Regions from separate parts of the Terrabacter sp. FW104-15G4B genome, predicted to be linked through region 4. Evidence: riboswitches for the same ligand, from Rfam matches in the RefSeq annotation. Region 4 holds a riboswitch; each other region holds the start of a gene.
The links. Region 4 has a riboswitch for cyclic di-AMP ahead of AC3WRT_RS20350 (C40 family peptidase). Riboswitches for the same ligand answer to the same signal wherever they lie in the genome.
Positions count from the first base shown of each region.

Region 1 (4,097 bases), on a different contig from region 4:
AGAGGGACAGGCCCTTGGTGCCGGGGCCGGCGCCCTCGGGGCGGGCGAGGACGAAGTGCACGACGTTGTCGACGAGGTCGGACTCGGCGGAGGTGATGAAGCGCTTGACGCCGGTGATGTGCCACGTGCCGTCGGGCTGCTGGACGGCCTTGGTCCGGCCGGCGCCGACGTCGGAGCCGGCGTCGGGCTCGGTGAGCACCATCGTGGTGTGCCAGGCCCTGTCGACGATGTGCTTGGCGAGCTTCTTCTGGTCGTCGGTGCCCATGTGCCACAGCAGGTTGGCGAAGGAGTAGCTCGCGGTGAACATGTGGACGGCGGGGTTGGCGCCGCACACCATCTCGGCGACCGACCAGCGCAGCGAGGCGGGCACGACCATGCCGCCGAGCTCGGCCGGCACGTCGAGGTTGCCCCAGCCGCCGTCGACGTACGCCTTGAACGACCTCTTGAAGGAGTCCGGCATCGTCACGGTCTGGTTGACCGGGTCGTAGACAGGCGGGTTGCGGTCGCTGTCGAGCAGGCTGTCGGCCAGTTCGTTCTCGGCGAGTCGCGACACCTCGCGCAGGATGTCCTTGGCGGCGTCGACGTCGACGTCGGCATAGATGCCCTGGCCGAGGACGTCCTGCCGGCCGAAGACCTCGAAGAGGTTGAACTCGAGGTCGCGCACGTTGCTCTTGTAGTGGCCCATCCGGGGACCCTCCGGGTTCTGTCGCTCGTCGTGCGTCCGCGCCGTCGTCGGCGGGCGCGCCAGGTTACTGGCCGGTCACTTCCATGATGCTACTGACCGGTAACGATCGCAAGGTCGATAGGTCACGGTTGCGCGACACGTCGACCGATGGCGTATGCCGGGTGGCCGGGTGTCCCGCGACTCCGCCCCCCTGCGGGTTGTCGTCCTTGAACGCGACCTCGGGCCCGGGACAGCGAAAGGGCCCGGTCGCGATGACCGGGCCCGTCGCATCTGGAGCAGGCGGCACGAATTGCACGTACGTCTTCCTTCTGGAAGAAGGCTGTTCTGCTACTGAACTACGCCTGCGAGGCGTCGCCCACCGTAGCAACGAAGGGGTGCCGACGTCCAAATCCGACTCGCCGGTGGCGCCGCCGGTGGCGCCGCCCTACGAGCCGTCCCGAACCCGGCGGGCGAAGGTCGACGAGCGCGTGTGCAACTCCTCGACGCGACGCTGGACGAGGACGTGCGGGTCGAGCCCGCCCTCCATGCCATTCGGCAGGCGTCGGACATGCGCCGAGCAGCTGAAGTCGGCGTGCACCAGCGTGCCCAGGCTGTTGCCCTCCCGGCCGGCGGCGCCGGCGCGCTTGGCGACGAAGAGGGTGACGTCGGTCGTGGCGAAGACGTCCTCGCACCAGGCGCACATCGTGCTCGCCCTGCGGGTGCGCTCGGAGGCCCGCAGCAGGAAGCCGACGGGTTCGTCGTCGACGGGCACGACGGCATACGCGCGCTGGGGGTTGCTGCGGTCGACCCACCCGAGGTAGTCGAGCCGGTCCCAGCGTTCGCCGAGCCGCTCGAGGTCGGTGGGGAGGCTCGCCTGCTTCGCCTCACGCCGCGAGGCGTTGACGAAGGAGGAGCGAATCTCATTCTCTGTCAATGGTTTCATGGTCAGTCCTGTCGGTGGGGCATGATCGGATGAACCGGTCAGCCGGGGTGCGGGAGGCAGGGTGCGACCGTGACCGCTGAGCAGGCCATGGTGGCCACCCCCTCTCCCGCGGGCCTTCCCGCTGACGACTGACGAGCTCCCGTGGAGCAGCGACCATGGTGCGCCAAGGGCGGGCGCCGCGTCCACCCGAATTGGCTGCTGCCCCCGGGCGGGATGTCCGTTTTCGGCCGTTTCAGACTGTCAACTCTTGCCATGATCTGTCGTTTGATGATGCTTTCGTGACCGTTCTGTCATTGTCGCTGGAGTCAATCGCCCGGGGTCCTCCCCGTGCGGCCCACCGGACGCCGAGTCCTGTCCACCGGTGGGGCAGCCACGCAACAGCGGACAGGAGTGGGGGACCCACCTTCGGGCCGGCCAGCCGGTCCTCGGGGTGAAGCCGCATCTGCGGCCGGGCTGCTTCCGCCCGAACCCGACAGCTCACCTCACAGGCGCGGGAAGGAATGCACCATGCCCACCACCAGTTCTGCACGTCGAATTCCCTTGTCGTCAATGACAATCACGCCCCTCTTGGCGGCACTGCTGATCGGGGCGGGCGCCGCACCGTCGGACCACGCAGTCTCGGTGACGGGCGGGTCGTCCACGGCGGTGCCAGCCGCTCCGCTCACCTCATCGCCAGCAACTGCCCAGCCCGTGAGCATCGCCACGACGCCCGTCGCCTACGTCACGCCGGCGTCGGTGGCCATCCCGCGGGGGCTGAAGGCCGTCAGGCTCGCGGCGGCCCAGAAGGGCAAGCCGTATCGCTGGGGCGGTGCGGGGCCGCGGTCCTTCGACTGCTCCGGTCTCGTCTACTACGTGTACGACAAGCAGCTGCACGTGTCGCTGCCGCGAACTGCGAATGCGCAGCGCAAGAAGGCGATTCGGGTGGCCAAGGCCAATGTGCGTCCCGGGGACCTTGTCTTCTTCATGTCCCGCGGCCGCGCTTACCACGTGGGCATCTATGCGGGCCACGGCAAGATCTGGCACTCGCCTCGGCCGGGTCAGCGCGTCATGCTCAGCAAGATCTGGACGAGCAGGTGGCAGGCGGGTCGCATCCGCTGACGGCTCGGTTCAGGAGGCCTGCCGCGCGCCGCTGCAGGCCTCCACCTCGGCCGCGATCCTGGCCAGCGCGTCCGACCGGCGGATGTCGGCGCCGATGGACTGCGCTCGAGCGCGGTGGGCGCCCTGGCCGAGCACCGTCCGGACCGCGTCTCGCACCTGGCTCGGGGTCGGGCTGCCCGTGCGAAGGTTGACGCCGGCGCCGGCCCACTCCACGCGGGCGGCGATCTCCGGCTTCTCCTCGGTGTCGCCCGCGACGACGAGCGGCACGCCATGCGCGAGCGCGTGGTGCGTCCCGCCGAAGCCACCGTTTGTCACCAGTGCGGAGACGTGCGGCATCAGCAGGTCGAACGGCAGGAACGTTGCCGCACAGGCGTTTTCCGGAAGTGGACCCAGCTGCTTTGTCGGCGGCCCTCCGGTCACGGCGACGACGAGGACGTCCTCGTCGCGCAGCCCGCGCAGTGACGGGCCGATGAGGCGGTCGAGGTCCCGGACGTCGAGCGTGCCCTGGGTCACGAGGACGACGGGCCTCGTGCCGTCGAGCCGGCACCACCAGTCGGGCAGCGCAGCGGGCCCGAAGGCTCGCGGCAGGACGGGACCGATGTAGCTGACCTCGGGTGGCAGGTCGGGTCGTGGGTAGTCGAGCGAGGGAACGCTCAGCTGCAGGAAGCGGTCCGCAGTTCCGACGCCGTCCATGAAGTAGCCCGGCAGCCGCGCTCCCGGCACGCACTGTGCGAGCGCTGCCTGTGCCTCCCGTTGCTGACGGCCCAGCACCAGTTTACGGATCGCGGCCCCGACGACGACGTTGCGAAACAGGGCAGACGGTCCGACGGCATACGGCAGTCCCGCTCCGAAGGGCGGCACGTGCGGCGAGGAGAGGGGCAGCGGGATGACGCCGCAGCCGATCACCGTCGGGCGAGGGCCGGGGCGCGCGAGCAGGGGCGCGACCCCGGTGAAGCTCGTCTCGTGGAGAACGACATCTGCCGGTCGGCGTTGCAGCTCCGCAGACAGCACGCCCCACTGAGGCCGCATGGCCCGGATGAACAGGTGCGAGACGTCGAACCTGACCCTGGCGATCCCGGTCGTCTGCGTCCGCCCCGGGAACGCGCGGTCGAGGTCGCGGTCGTCGATGTCGGCGGCGCCCTGCAGTGGCACGAACTCGACTCCGGCCGAGGAGACCTGCTCGCGGAACCGGGTGCCCGTCGTCATGCGGACGGTGTGCCCCGCCTGTGCCAGGTGGTGGGCGACGGCCAGCATCGGTGCCACGTGCCCGGTGATCGACGACGCGCACACGAGGACATCGGCCATGAGCCGAGCCTGACACATCCCACCAGGGCGCGCCCACCGGCCACGGGCCCGCTCGCGCCCGCACAGACGAAGGCGAGAAGCAACTAA
Region 1 covers NZ_JBYTCI010000008.1:88,692-92,788, reverse strand. Annotated here, with positions in the region: gene AC3WRT_RS08850 (acyl-CoA dehydrogenase) at 1-685, opposite strand, end outside; tRNA gene AC3WRT_RS08845 (tRNA-Gly) at 957-1,030, opposite strand; gene AC3WRT_RS08840 (FBP domain-containing protein) at 1,110-1,607, opposite strand; cyclic di-AMP (ydaO/yuaA leader) riboswitch at 1,950-2,109, shown strand; gene AC3WRT_RS08835 (hypothetical protein) at 2,090-2,311, opposite strand; gene AC3WRT_RS08830 (C40 family peptidase) at 2,298-2,705, shown strand; gene AC3WRT_RS08825 (glycosyltransferase) at 2,715-4,010, opposite strand.
Region 1: linked by a shared signal. The riboswitch ahead of AC3WRT_RS08830 (C40 family peptidase) and the one ahead of AC3WRT_RS20350 (C40 family peptidase) in region 4 are both predicted to bind cyclic di-AMP.

Region 2 (4,097 bases), on a different contig from region 4:
ACACTCTTCGTGAGTACGCCGCGCAGCTACTACCTATTCTTCAGCGTCATCGAAATCGCGTGCACTGCCTACATAGTGTTCACCGCATGGAAGTGGTCGGAGTCCAGCTCGCGCATCGAGGTTCCCGAAGAGCCTGCTTCAGTCTCATGATGGTGCACGAGCGCAGCGGACATCACTAGGAGGCAGAGCGCGATGTACCGACCCGAACCGTGCATGGCCGCCGCCGATGGGGCGCACTCGGCGCACTCGGCGCCTCAAGAGTCCGAGGACCCATGAGAGCAGTAGTGTGCACCGGCTACGGACCACCGGATGTTCTTCAGCTCAAAGAGGTGTCGAAGCCGGTTCCGAAGGACAACGAGGTCCTTGTTCGAATTCGCGCCACGACGGTCACCGCGGCCGATTGCGAACTGCGGGCGTTCGACTTTGCCCCCTGGCTTTGGGTACCGATTCGGTTGTCCTTCGGCATCCGAAGGCCCAGACAACCCGTGCTCGGGCAGGAACTTGCCGGTGACGTCGAGTCGGTGGGGCACGATGTCAGGTCGCTCAAGGAAGGGGACCGAGTCTTCGCGGCGACGGGGATCAGATTGGGCGCCTACGCGGAGTACATCTGCCTGCGTGAGAACCCCCGGACCGGAGCCCTCACCACCATGCCTGCGAACCTGAGCTACGAGGACAGTGCGGCCATCCCTTATGGAGGCGGCGAGGCGTGGCAGTTCCTACGGAAGGCGAACGTCCGGAGCGGACAGAGGGTCCTGGTCAACGGGGCGGGGGGAAGCTTCGGCACATTCGCGGTCCAACTCGTGAAGGTCCTCGGCGCGCACGTGACCGCGGTGGACAGTGCGCCGAAGCTGGAGATGCTGCGCGCGATCGGTGCTGATCGCGTCATCGACTACTCCCAGGCGGACTTCACCGAAAGCCCGCAGACCTACGACGTCATCTTCGACGTGGTCCGCAATACTCCGTCCAGTCGCATGGTGAAGTCGTTGACCGAGAACGGATGCCTCCTCATGGCCAATCCGGGTTTCTTGCAAATCGTTCGCGCCCGGTGGGCTTCATTGGGGAGCAAGAAACGGGTCGTGATCGCGGCATCGAGCGGGACAAGCGAGGACCTGGCGTACCTGCGGGGCCTGGTCGAAGCCGGATTGCTGCACCCGGTCATCGACCGATGCTTCCCGCTCGAGCAAATGGACCACGCCCACAGGTACGCCGAAACTGGACAGAAGTTGGGAAACATCGTTGTCGCCGGCGCCTAGGTTCGGCCGTGATCGCGGCCCCTTCGGGTCCGACACACCCGCTGAGACATATCGGCTAGCCGGCGAGGGTGCAGCGCGCTGGGACGGTGTCGGCGCGGTAGGCACGTGGGTCGCTGGCCATGGCACGATCGCAGCCGTTCTCCTCGCGCCACGCGCCTCCAGAGCAAGGAGAGGGCTCGCCGTCGGGACGAGCGTCGGGTCGCTGGCGGCTCAGCAGCGCGAAGAGCAAGACCCCCGTGGAACCGAGCTTGTGACCGTGACCGCCATGGTGTGCGGTTCACCGGAAACGCGATCACAGAGGTGCGGTTCATCGTCCGCAACGAGTCGAACCAGACGCGCCCCATTTCAAACTGCGCCGCCGTTACGAGCCCTGCGACATAGAGGCCGTGGTCGTGCATGAGCTCGAGGCGAGAGGCAACCTCGCCTACGTGATGGCACCCCCCGTCTCGTTCTCCAGCGCTCGTCAGCTGTGGGCTGGGTGTGACCCTGGCGTCCCTCCTGCTTTTCCTAGCCCTAGCCCTGCGCTATTCCGACACGAGTCGCGTGCCCGACCGCCGTAAGGGCCCCGACTCCCTTCTGCGCCGGCCGCGCATACAGCTCCGTTCCCCGATCCAATGCCAATCCGGAGGTCTGCCGTGTCAGAACCGAACCGCCGGATTCCGAATCGCCGCTAAGGGCCGTGTGCAACATTCGACACGTTCGTGTGCGCCCTGCTTGTTCTGCCTTGGGGAGAAGCGCCGTGACCTGCGTGTTCTCTATTTCGCGAACCCTTCTCAGACAGATCAGATCCGACTCGAAGCCGCAGGCCCGACCATTGGGCCTGCGGCTTCGTCGATTCCGAGGTGCCCCAGGCGCCTAGCGCACCCGGCCGGCGACCCAGCGGGTGGTCCAGATCCTCGAGAGCTGGACGCGCTGGCCCGGGCGCGGCGCGTGCCAGACCTTGCCGTAGCCGGCGTACACGCCGACGTGGTAGGCCCGCCCGCCCGACATGAAGAAGATCAGGTCACCAGGTAGCACCTGCGACTTGTAGATCCTGATCGTGGCGAGGCGCTGGGCGTTGGCCGTCCGGGGCAGATTCCGCCCCAGTCGCTTGTGGTAGACGTAGTAGACGAGGCCGGAGCAGTCGAAGTAGTACGGGCCGGCGTAGCCCCAGCGGTACCACTTCCCGACCTGGGCAGCCGTGAGCCTGAGACCCCTGGTGCGCAGCGGGACGGTCCACACCGGCTGGGCAGCGACCGTGACCGCCTGGCTGGAGGCGGCAGCTGCACCGTTGCCGGCCGACGTCGAGCCGGGCGGCGAGGCCGTGGGTCCGGTGGTGGGTGCGCCCACTCCGAGCGCGAGCGCGACGGCCAGCAGAGGTGTGAGCGCCAACGAGCGGAGTGGACGGAGGCGTGGGTGTGCCTGGGTAGAGGTGGACATGGGATTTCCTTCCCACGCCTTCGAGATGAGCTGTCGGGTTCGGGCGGAGGCTGCCCGGCCGCGAGTCGCGGCTTCACCCCGAGGGCCGGTCCTTGCCGGTCCAGAAATGGGTCTCCCGCTCCTGTCCATCTGAAGCGTGGCTGCCCCGCCGGCGGACAGGACTCGGCGTACCGGCGGGCCGACCGGGGAAGACCCCGGACGATGATCTGTGCCGATGACGGTCGCAGACCACATACACGAAGCGCCAGTGTTCCGTGGCGAATTCGCTGAAATTCACAGCACAGTTCGGGCATATGCGGTCAACCCGCCACCTGCCCGCGGCAGTTCAGTCCACAGTGTCCGCTTGGTCGTCCGGAGCCAACTGCCTCAGTCTGGGTAGGCGACGTGGACGTCGTTCGGCGACGGGGCGCCGGCGCCGGTCTCGAGCAGAGACTTCAGGCTCATGAGGTAGGTCGCCCACTTGGTGCTGCAGTGGTGCATGAACTCGACCGGCTCGGCCCAGCCTTCGTGACTGAACATCACGACCGTCCAGTCGCCGTCCTGTCGCAGTCGCCAGTTCACGGTCGTGCCGACCCACTCGTCCGGCCCGGACACGACCTCCCATCTCACCTGCTTCGTCGGGGTGCTCTCGAGCACCACCATGTCGAAGCCGCCGGGGGAGAAGCGGAACTCGATGAGGCCGCCGACAGCGGCGTCGCCCGTCGTGTCGGTGGTCCACCACCCCGCGAGGCCGTCGATGGTGGTGAGTGCTCGATAGACCTGTTCCGGTGCGGACCTCTCGATCGCCACCCGGTGCACGATGTCAACCACGTGCCTCTCCCTTCTCCGTGCCTGCGCGTGACTTGGCTTCGGCGGCCACTACTGCTCCGACCGGTGGATGCCCTCCGCGATCCGAGCGATGCGCGCGAGCCGGGAGTCCCAAGCGGCTCCGACCGCGCTGAGCTGGGCGACCGCGCGCGCGAACTGGTCCCGGCTGATCTCGAAGCGACGCTCGCGGCCGGCGGCGACGCCATGCACCAGACCGGAGCGCTCCAGAACGCCGAGGTGCTTGGCCACCGCTTGCCGGCTGACCGGTAGCTGGTCACTGAGAGACGTGGCCGTGCCCCCGCCGGCGGTGAGCAGCAGGTCGAGCAGGCGCCGTCGCGTCGGGTCACCGATCATCGACCACAGCTCGTCGTCGATCTCCTGCACTCCGAGGGTCACTGCCGGGTCCGCAGCGACGCAGCGTACGACGCGAGCCGGGGAAGGAAGTGGTCCCAGCCGTTCGAGTGATCTCGATAGTTGGCCTCGAGCACCGCCGCCTCCCAGCCCCTTTCGCGGAAGCCGGTCTCGATGAAGGTCAGCAGCGTGCCTTCGCCGGAGGGGGCCAGCTCGAAGGCGACCAGAAGTGAGTTGCCTTCGTCTGCGACCTCCTGGGCGGCATGC
Region 2 covers NZ_JBYTCI010000008.1:84,270-88,366, forward strand. Annotated here, with positions in the region: gene AC3WRT_RS08795 (DUF6326 family protein) at 1-150, shown strand, start outside; gene AC3WRT_RS08800 (NAD(P)-dependent alcohol dehydrogenase) at 285-1,253, shown strand; gene AC3WRT_RS08805 (C40 family peptidase) at 2,109-2,624, opposite strand; cyclic di-AMP (ydaO/yuaA leader) riboswitch at 2,676-2,819, opposite strand; gene AC3WRT_RS08810 (SRPBCC family protein) at 3,039-3,482, opposite strand; gene AC3WRT_RS08815 (ArsR/SmtB family transcription factor) at 3,531-3,875, opposite strand; gene AC3WRT_RS08820 (SRPBCC domain-containing protein) at 3,872-4,097, opposite strand, start outside.
Region 2: linked by a shared signal. The riboswitch ahead of AC3WRT_RS08805 (C40 family peptidase) and the one ahead of AC3WRT_RS20350 (C40 family peptidase) in region 4 are both predicted to bind cyclic di-AMP.

Region 3 (4,097 bases), on a different contig from region 4:
GCGTCGGCGACGAGGCGCCAGCCGGTGACCTGCTCGTCGGAGTGGATGCCGGGGGTGTCGAGGTAGCCCTGGCCGACGGCGCTCGGCTGGGTGCCCTCGGTGATGATCAGGCCGGCGCTCGCGCGCTGGCCGTAGTACTGCGCGTTGAGCTCGGTCGGCGCCTGGCCCTCACCCGCGCGGTTGCGCGTCAGCGGTGCCATGACGAAGCGCTGGGGGAGGTCCCAGCGGCCGATACGGATGCTCTCGAAAGCCGTGCTCACAGGCCTGCTCCTGAAGTGTGGGGACTGTCGGATCTGTCGGGGCCGCCACCGAGGCGGTGGAGACTTCAACTACCTGGGCGACAAGGAGCAGGAGCGGCCGATCATTCCCATGTGCCCGCAGTGTGGGCGATGTCGCAGGAAGGACCGGGCAGGTACGCCGGAGGGGGGGATGCCCGAAGGCATCCTCCCCTCTCGAAGCCGCGTCAGCGAGCGGCTCGGCTCACGGAGCGTAGATGAACGACATGCCGCCGCTCAGGGTGACCGTGCGGGTGTTGTAGTTGTAGGCGCCCGCCATCGCGTTCATCTCGATGATCGACACCTTGTTGCCGTTGACGGCCGTCACCCAGGCGACGTGCCCCACGCTGGAGGAGCCGGCGACGCCGGGCTGCATGACGATGATGGAGCGCGTACGCGGCGTGGAGCTCACGGTGTAGCCCGCGGACCGCGCGCCCGAGGCCCAGACCATCGCGTTGCCGGTCCAGCCGCCCGGGTAGTAGCCCTCGGACTGGTACCACTTGTTGAGGGCGCCCCAGGTGCACTGGCCGGCGGTGGCCCAGTTGGACGAGGCGCGCATGCCGGACGAGGCGCTCGGAACGGACGCGTTGCTGCGCGACTTGGTCGCCGACGTGCTCGTCGTCAGCGTCTTGCGGGTGACGTCGCGCGAGGCGCGGGTGGCCGCAGCCTTGCGGTCGGCCAGGGTCTTGCTGGCGGCGACAGCCTTGCTGGCGGCGACGGCCTTGGCCTCGGCGCGCTCCTGCTCGACCTGCACGTCCTTGATGACCTGCGGCTTCGGCGTGGCGACGCGCTGCGCGGCGACCTGCTGGGCGGCGGGAGCGTAGCCGATCTTCGACAGCGCCGTCGAAGCGGCCGGAGCCGCTGGGGTCGCGGTCGCCGGGCCGACGGCGGCGGGAGCCGCCCCGACACCAGCAGCGGCGACTCCGGCCGGGGCCTGGGACAGGGTGTCGGCGCTCGCCGAGCTGGCGAAGGTGGCGACGAGGCCACCGGTTGCTGCGACGACCGCTCCCGCCTTGATGGCCGGCTGAGCCGACTCACTGGCGATGAGCTTGAGTTCGATGAGTGGGTTGTAGCGGCCTGGCGCACGGTGGCGACCGCGAATGGTCTCGTTGTTCACGCTGTTGAACCTCTCCGCGCCTACGAAGTTAGCTGTCGGGTTCGGGCGGAAAGGTGCCCGGTCCTCACCCACCTCACGAACGAGTCGTGTCGGCGGGCGAGATCTTCACCCCAAGGACGTCCGAAGTCGTTACGCCGGACGCCCGGAGAAACTCGTGGTTCCTCCGCTCCCGTCACAAGGTTTGCTCTCTCTCGTCAGGCGGTGACGGGACTAGGCGGTCCACCTCACGAGAGCCCGACCAGGTGGCCGGGCTTCCGGAAGAGTAGACGAGCCAACTGGCAAAAGTCACGCCACGGTAACGGCGACGCGCCGTAACAAGGCTTTGACGTCCGTTTTGACCGCCTTTACGAGCGCATGACCGGTGCGGGGTGTGACGCGGTTCACATCCAAACCGCGAGCGGAGCCCTCGTGCCTCGGGTAGCCCGGCCCCGTCTCGGTGCCTGCGCCTCGACGTCCTGGGGCTCAGCTCTCGGACTTCTCCGACACGGCGGCGCGCCGCTCGAGGCACAGGTGGGTGATCTGGGTGACCAGCTCGAGGGGCACGGGGCGGGTGATCGGGAAGCGCACGGTGTCCTTGGCGCGGCGGTAGGGCGCGATCGCCTCCTCGAAGTCCGCGTCGCCGGTCGGCACGGGATAGAGGCCGACGTGGTTCTTCCAGCCGGCGTAGTAGATCAGCGGCTTGCCGTCGACCGTGAACGTCGCCATGCCGTAGCTGATCTTCTCGCCGGCGTGCGGGGCAGCCTGGCTGATCGTGCGTCGGACCCCTGCGAGCTGGGTTCGCGTCTCCTCGGGGTAGGAGGCGATGTAGTCATCGACGGACGCAAATCTCGGGGCCAATCCTGGTCCTCACTTCAGTTCCGGACCGGTCGTTGGAGGGGTCATCCCGACCCTATTGCGCAAAACGGACGCGCGCAAAACAAGTTCTCACTCACTGACCAGACCGTCAGAAATGTGCGTACCGTGCCGTTTCGGGTGCGGCTCGACGCAGGAGCTCCCCGACGTCGGTGTGTTGGGCGGCGCGCAGCGGTCAGACGTCGACCCACCGCTCGCCGTCGAGCACCCGCGCGAGAACACCGTGCGGGCGGCGGCCGAGCAGCGTCGCGGTCGCGAAGTCGGCGGCCAGGCCGTCGAAGACTGCGTGCCGGCCCACCATCGCGTGCTTGCCGCCCTTGACGGTGACGTAGCCGACCTGATCGGCGGTCCTGGTCAGGTCCCGAGCGACCGCGGCGGAGTTCGCGGGTCTCGCGACCCGGTCATCGTCGCCGTGGACCACGAGCACCCGGCGCCCGCCCACGTCGAGGCGCCCCTCGGTCGGGTAGACCCACGGGTTGAGCGCCACGGCGCTGAAGACCGGCTCCTCCGCGGCCGCGAGCAGGGCCGCTCGTCCGCCGAGCGAGTGCCCCACGAGGCAGACCCGCAGGTCCGGGCCGAACCGCTCGGCGACCAGGCCGAGTGCCCAGCGCACGTCGTCGACCGGGGTGTGGTGGGCGTCCCAGCCTCGCGTCGAGTTGAGCAGCCGCAGGACGGCCAGCTCGCCCCTTCCGGCGCGGGCGATGCGGTGCGCGATCGGCACCATCCGCAGCACCGACAGCTGGGCCGGGCTCACCCGCATCGGCTCACGTCTGGCCCCGCCACCGTGGAGCACGAGGGCGACGCCCCTGGGCTCCCTCGGCGCGGCCGTGTCGATGAGCCGGGCGTCCGTCACGTGGTGCTCCGTCGTCGAGGGGCCGAGAGTGGTCAGCCGAGGGGGTCGGACGCATGCCGTGTGCCCGGTCACTGCCCCACCGTTCACCGCTCCCACCGTCGAGAGGCCACGAACCGGGGGCCCGCTCGTGACGGTAGCCCTTCGGAGCGGGCGCCCGAACGGTTTGGTCAAACGGCATACGCGATCAGCCGACGCCGGACGAGTGGTGGGTCAGGGGCGCAGGAGGACCTTGATCGCGCGGCGCTCGTCCATGGCCTTGTAGCCCTCGGCGACCTCGTCGAGCGGGAGGGTGAGGTCGAAGACCTTGCCCGGGTCGATGCGGCCGTCGAGGACACGTTCCAGCAGGTCGGGCAGATAGGTGCGCACCGGGGCCATGCCGCCGGCGAGGCCGACGTTGCGGACGAACATCTGCCGGACGGGCAGCTCGACGCCGTGCGGGGCGCCGACGAAGCCGACGGTCGAGCCGGGGCGGCCGATGCGGAAGGCCGTCTTCATCGACTGGTCGGTGCCGACGCACTCGAGCACCGAGTCGGCTCCGACGCCGTCGGTCAGCTCCAGGATCGCCTCGACGCCGGCGTCGTCACGCTCGGCGACGACGTGCGTGGCGCCGAACTCGCGGGCGAGCGCCTGGCGCGGCTCGTGCCGCGACATCGCGACGATGCGCTCGGCCCCGAGCTCCCTGGCGGCGATGACCCCGCAGAGGCCGACCGCGCCGTCGCCGACGACGACGGCGGTCCCGCCGGGACGCACCCGTGAGGAGACGGCCGCGTGCCAGCCCGTCGCCATGACGTCGGCCAGAGTCAGCAGCGACGGGATGAGGGCGTCGTCGGGCATGCCATCGGTCTTGACGAGGCTGCCGTCGGCCTGGGTGGCGCGGACCAGCTCGGCCTGGCCGCTCTCGGTCCAGCCCTGGTGGTCGCAGACCGAGGTCATGCCGGCTCGGCAGTGCGGGCAGGTGTTGTCGCAGTGGACGAACGGGATGACGACGAAGTCGCCCTGC
Region 3 covers NZ_JBYTCI010000035.1:814-4,910, forward strand. Annotated here, with positions in the region: gene AC3WRT_RS18475 (alkene reductase) at 1-260, opposite strand, end outside; gene AC3WRT_RS18480 (CHAP domain-containing protein) at 481-1,392, opposite strand; cyclic di-AMP (ydaO/yuaA leader) riboswitch at 1,398-1,586, opposite strand; gene AC3WRT_RS18485 (iron chaperone) at 1,855-2,229, opposite strand; gene AC3WRT_RS18490 (alpha/beta hydrolase) at 2,420-3,097, opposite strand; gene AC3WRT_RS18495 (zinc-dependent alcohol dehydrogenase family protein) at 3,308-4,097, opposite strand, start outside.
Region 3: linked by a shared signal. The riboswitch ahead of AC3WRT_RS18480 (CHAP domain-containing protein) and the one ahead of AC3WRT_RS20350 (C40 family peptidase) in region 4 are both predicted to bind cyclic di-AMP.

Region 4 (4,097 bases):
CGTCCTCGTGCTCTTCGCCCCCGACATCACCGGGTCCGCGCACCGCCTTACAGGCGGTGGCGCGCCCCGCAGCGTCTCCTCGGTGCTGCTGCAGCACCGGCACGTCCTGCTGACCCTGGGTACCGGGGCCATGTGCGTGGCCGGCGCGCGCGCCGTCCGGGAGGCGCTGGTGCCGCTGTGGGCGGAGTCTGTCGGCTTCTCGCCGGCCCAGACGTCGCTCGTCTTCGGGGTGGCGGGCGCCCTCGACATGGTGCTCTTCTACCCCTCGGGGTGGCTGATGGACCGCTACGGCCGGGTCGCCGCCGCGGTGCCCAGCATGCTCGTGCTCGGACTCGGCATGGCGCTGCTGCCGCTCGCGACCAGCCTCGTGGCAGTGACCGCGGCCGCGACCGTGCTCGGCGTCGGCAACGGCCTCGGGGCCGGGCTCATCATGACGCTCGGGGCGGACGCCTCGCCCGCGGACGGCCGGGCCCAGTTCCTCGGTGGGTGGCGCCTGTGCGCCGACCTGGGAAGGGCGGGGGGCCCTCTGGTGTTGTCAGGGCTGAGCGCCGTCGTCTCGCTGGGCGCCGCGTCGGTCCTCCTGGGCCTGGGCGCCGTCGCCGGGGCGGGCTGGCTGCGCGTCTGGGTGCCTCGCCACGACCCGACCCGCAGGCCGGCGCCCGACGGCGGTCCGTGACCGTCCTCCGACTCTGAGAAGGTATGACAGTGACGGACCTGATCGACACCACCGAGATGTACCTGCGCACCATCTTCGAGCTCGAGGAGGAGGGCATCGTCCCTCTGCGCGCACGCATCGCCGAGCGGTTGGGGCACTCGGGTCCCACGGTGTCGCAGACGGTGGCCCGGATGGAGCGCGACGGGCTCGTCGCCGTGTCCGGTGACCGCCACCTCGAGCTGTCCGACCACGGTCGGCTGCTCGCGACGCGCGTCATGCGCAAGCACCGGCTGGCCGAGCGGCTGCTCGTCGACGTGATCGGTCTCGAGTGGGAGTACGCCCACGACGAGGCGTGCCGCTGGGAGCACGTCATGTCCGAGAAGGTCGAGCGCAAGATCCTCGGCCTCATCGGCGAGGGCCTCGAGTCGCCGTACGGCAACCCCATCCCGGGGCTCGAGGAGCTCGGCGTGCACCAGGACGAGGACTTCCTCACCGGCCTCACCACGCTGAGCGCGGTCGTCGGCGGCGTGCCCGCCGTCGTGACCATCCGGCGCATCGGCGAGCCGGTGCAGGTCGACCCCGAGGCGCTCGCGTTGCTGACGAGCGCAGGGGTCGTGCCGGGCGCGCGGGTCGAGGTGGTCCGTGAGGACGGCCGCGTCCTCGCCGTCCGGGAGGGGAGCGAGCCCTCCACCGGGGTCTCGCTGCCCGACGACGTCGCGGTGCACGTCTTCTGCCAGGCCGCCTGAGCCGCAGCCGCTGTGGTGGTTCGCCACCTCGGGATGACGCCGTTCGTCACTGCTTGCCATGCCTTGACCGGGCTTTTCCGTCACTTGCCCGAGCCTCTCCGAGAATTTGCACAATTCGGGAACTCGGAGGTGACAACGCCCATCCCTTTGGGTACGGTTGGCCCCACTTGCTCTCCCCGTCGAGTGAGTGCCCCGGGTCGGACCGCCTAGTCCTGCCATCGACCTGAGGCTCAGTACGAACCGCATGGCAGGAGCGGGGGAACCACTTTCTCCGGGCGTCGAGAGACGCCCTCGGGGTGAAGCCCTCCGTGGACCGAACCTGGTCCGAGCGAAGGCCGGGCAGTACCTCCAGCCCGAACCCGACAGCTCACCTCGTAGGCGTCGAGAGGTCAAACGTGGCTCAGAACGTTCCCGGGCGCCACCGCGCCCCCGGTCGCTTCAACGCGATGTCGGAGCTCAAGACGATCGCCAAGGAGTCTGCTCAGCCCGCCGTGAAGGGCGCCGCGATCGTCGCGGCCTCGGGTGGTCTGGTCGCCTCGTTCGCCGGCACGGCCAACGCCGCCGACGGGTCGAGCAGCAGCAACGTCGTCGCAGCTCCCGCCGCCGTCGGTCCCGCCGCAGGCGCCCTGAAGGCCGGCAACGCCCTGTCGGCCATCGGCTACGCCAAGCCCGCGTCCGCGCAGGCCACGGTCAAGCCGGTCGTCATCGAGGACATCCAGGTCAAGACCCAGCGCGCCGAGAAGAAGGCCGCCGAGGAGGCGGCTGCAAAGGCCGCCGACGAGGCGGCCTCGCAGCGCCAGACGGCGAGCCAGCGCGTGTCGCGGTCCACCTCGACGCCCCGCGCGGCGATCAACCCCGCGCCGGCGCCCACCGCCAGCGGCATCGTGGGCATCGCCCAGTCCTTCTTCGGTGTGCCCTACGTCTACGGCGGCTCGTCGCCCTCCGGCTTCGACTGCTCGGGCTTCACCTCGTACGTCTACCGCCAGGCCGGCATCTCCATCCCGCGCACCGCGTCCGCGCAGCAGTCGGCCGCGACCCGCGTCAGCAGCCCGAGCCCCGGCGACCTCGTCTTCTTCGGCTCGCCGGCCTACCACGTGGGCATCTACGTCAGCCCGGGCCGGATGATCGACGCCCAGCGCCCCGGCACCGTGATCGGCAACCACTCGATCTGGACCACGCCGTCGGGCTACGGCCGATTCTGAGCCGTCACCTCTCACGCCACCTCACGATGCCCCCGCCGATCCGGCGGGGGCATCGTGCGTTCCCGGCTCGGTCGGCGAGCGTCGTTGCGTGCGTGGTTGACTGAGACGATGACCGACCAGCCAGCCGCGGAATCCACGACCCTCATCGAGCTCGACCTCTGGAGCGACCTGGTCTGCCCCTACTCGTGGGTGGCCAAGCGACGCATCGAGGCGGCGGTCGGTGCCTTCGAGCGCCCGCACGACGTCACGCTGCGTCTGCGGTCGTTCGAGCTCTACCCGGACGTCCCCGTCGGTGGAGGGGTGCCCGTCAGCGAGCACCTGTCGGTGCGGCACGGCGGCGACGCGGGCACCGGGCGGCTGATGAACGCCAAGGCCAGCGAGACGGCGCAGGCCGACGACCTCGTCTTCGACTGGGACCGGGCGGTGCGGGCCAACAGCTTCGACGCCCACCGCCTCTGCGCCCTCGCCGGCGAGATGGGAGGGCCGGCCCTGCGGTCGGCTGCCGTGGAGCGCTTCCACTCCGCCCACTTCGGCGAGGGCCTGCCCATCGACGACCACGAGGTGCTGCAGCGGCTCTCGGCGGAGTGCGGCCTCGACGAGCGGCGCGTCTCGGCCGTGCTCGCCTCCGACGCCTACGCCGAGCAGGTGCGCGCCGACGAGCGGGAGGCTCGAGCCATGGGCGTCACGTCGACACCCTTCGTGCTCGCCAACGGGTATGCCGCCGTGTCCGGTGCGCGGCCCGTCGAGGACTACCTCGCCCTGCTGCGCGGCGTCGCGACGGAGACCGTCTGACTTCAGCCCGTCCCCGGGGGCCATTGCGCAGCAGGGGCGCCCGCCGTGCCGTCGAGCTCGGCTGCCGGCCCGTCGACGCCGGATGGCTCCCGGGGCTTGGCGAGGGGAGCGGTCGCGGGCGGCAGGGCGGCATACGCACGCCCGACGTCCGGGAGGTCGGGGACGGCCTCGTCGACGGTGATCACCTGGGTCAGCCGGGTGAGCTCGAGGACCGCGCGGATCGGCGCATCCGGGGGCACCACGAGCCGCAGGTCCTGGCGTCGGTCTCGCAGGCGCTGCGCGAGGCGGAAGAGCGAGGCGATGGCGGCGCTGTCGAGGTAGCGCGTGCCGCTCAGGTCGAGGACCACGAGGGTCACGTCAGCGGGCACGGCGGGCGCGAGGGCGTCGGTGAGCTCCCGGGCGTTCGAGAGGTCGAGCTCGCCGGTGACGCGGGCGACGTGGACCGTGCCGGCGTGGGCTGTCTCGAGCGTCGCCAGCTCACCCATCAGCTCGCTCCCGGCCCACGCGCCGGCGCAGGCGCACCACCGTGCCAGCGGCGGTGCTCTGCACCTCGACGTCATCGACCAGGCCCTTCATCAGCTGCAGGCCCCACCCGCCACCGCGGTCGGCGGGTGGTCGCCACCGGCCGGTGTCGCGGACGACGAGCTCGAGGACGTCCTCGTGGAGGCGTGCCTCGACGAGGAGGTCGCCTGGCGCCTCCTG
Region 4 covers NZ_JBYTCI010000055.1:4,804-8,900, reverse strand. Annotated here, with positions in the region: gene AC3WRT_RS20360 (MFS transporter) at 1-676, shown strand, start outside; gene AC3WRT_RS20355 (iron-dependent transcriptional repressor DtxR) at 706-1,401, shown strand; cyclic di-AMP (ydaO/yuaA leader) riboswitch at 1,619-1,794, shown strand; gene AC3WRT_RS20350 (C40 family peptidase) at 1,797-2,603, shown strand; gene AC3WRT_RS20345 (DsbA family oxidoreductase) at 2,712-3,395, shown strand; gene AC3WRT_RS20340 (STAS domain-containing protein) at 3,398-3,880, opposite strand; gene AC3WRT_RS20335 (SpoIIE family protein phosphatase) at 3,873-4,097, opposite strand, start outside.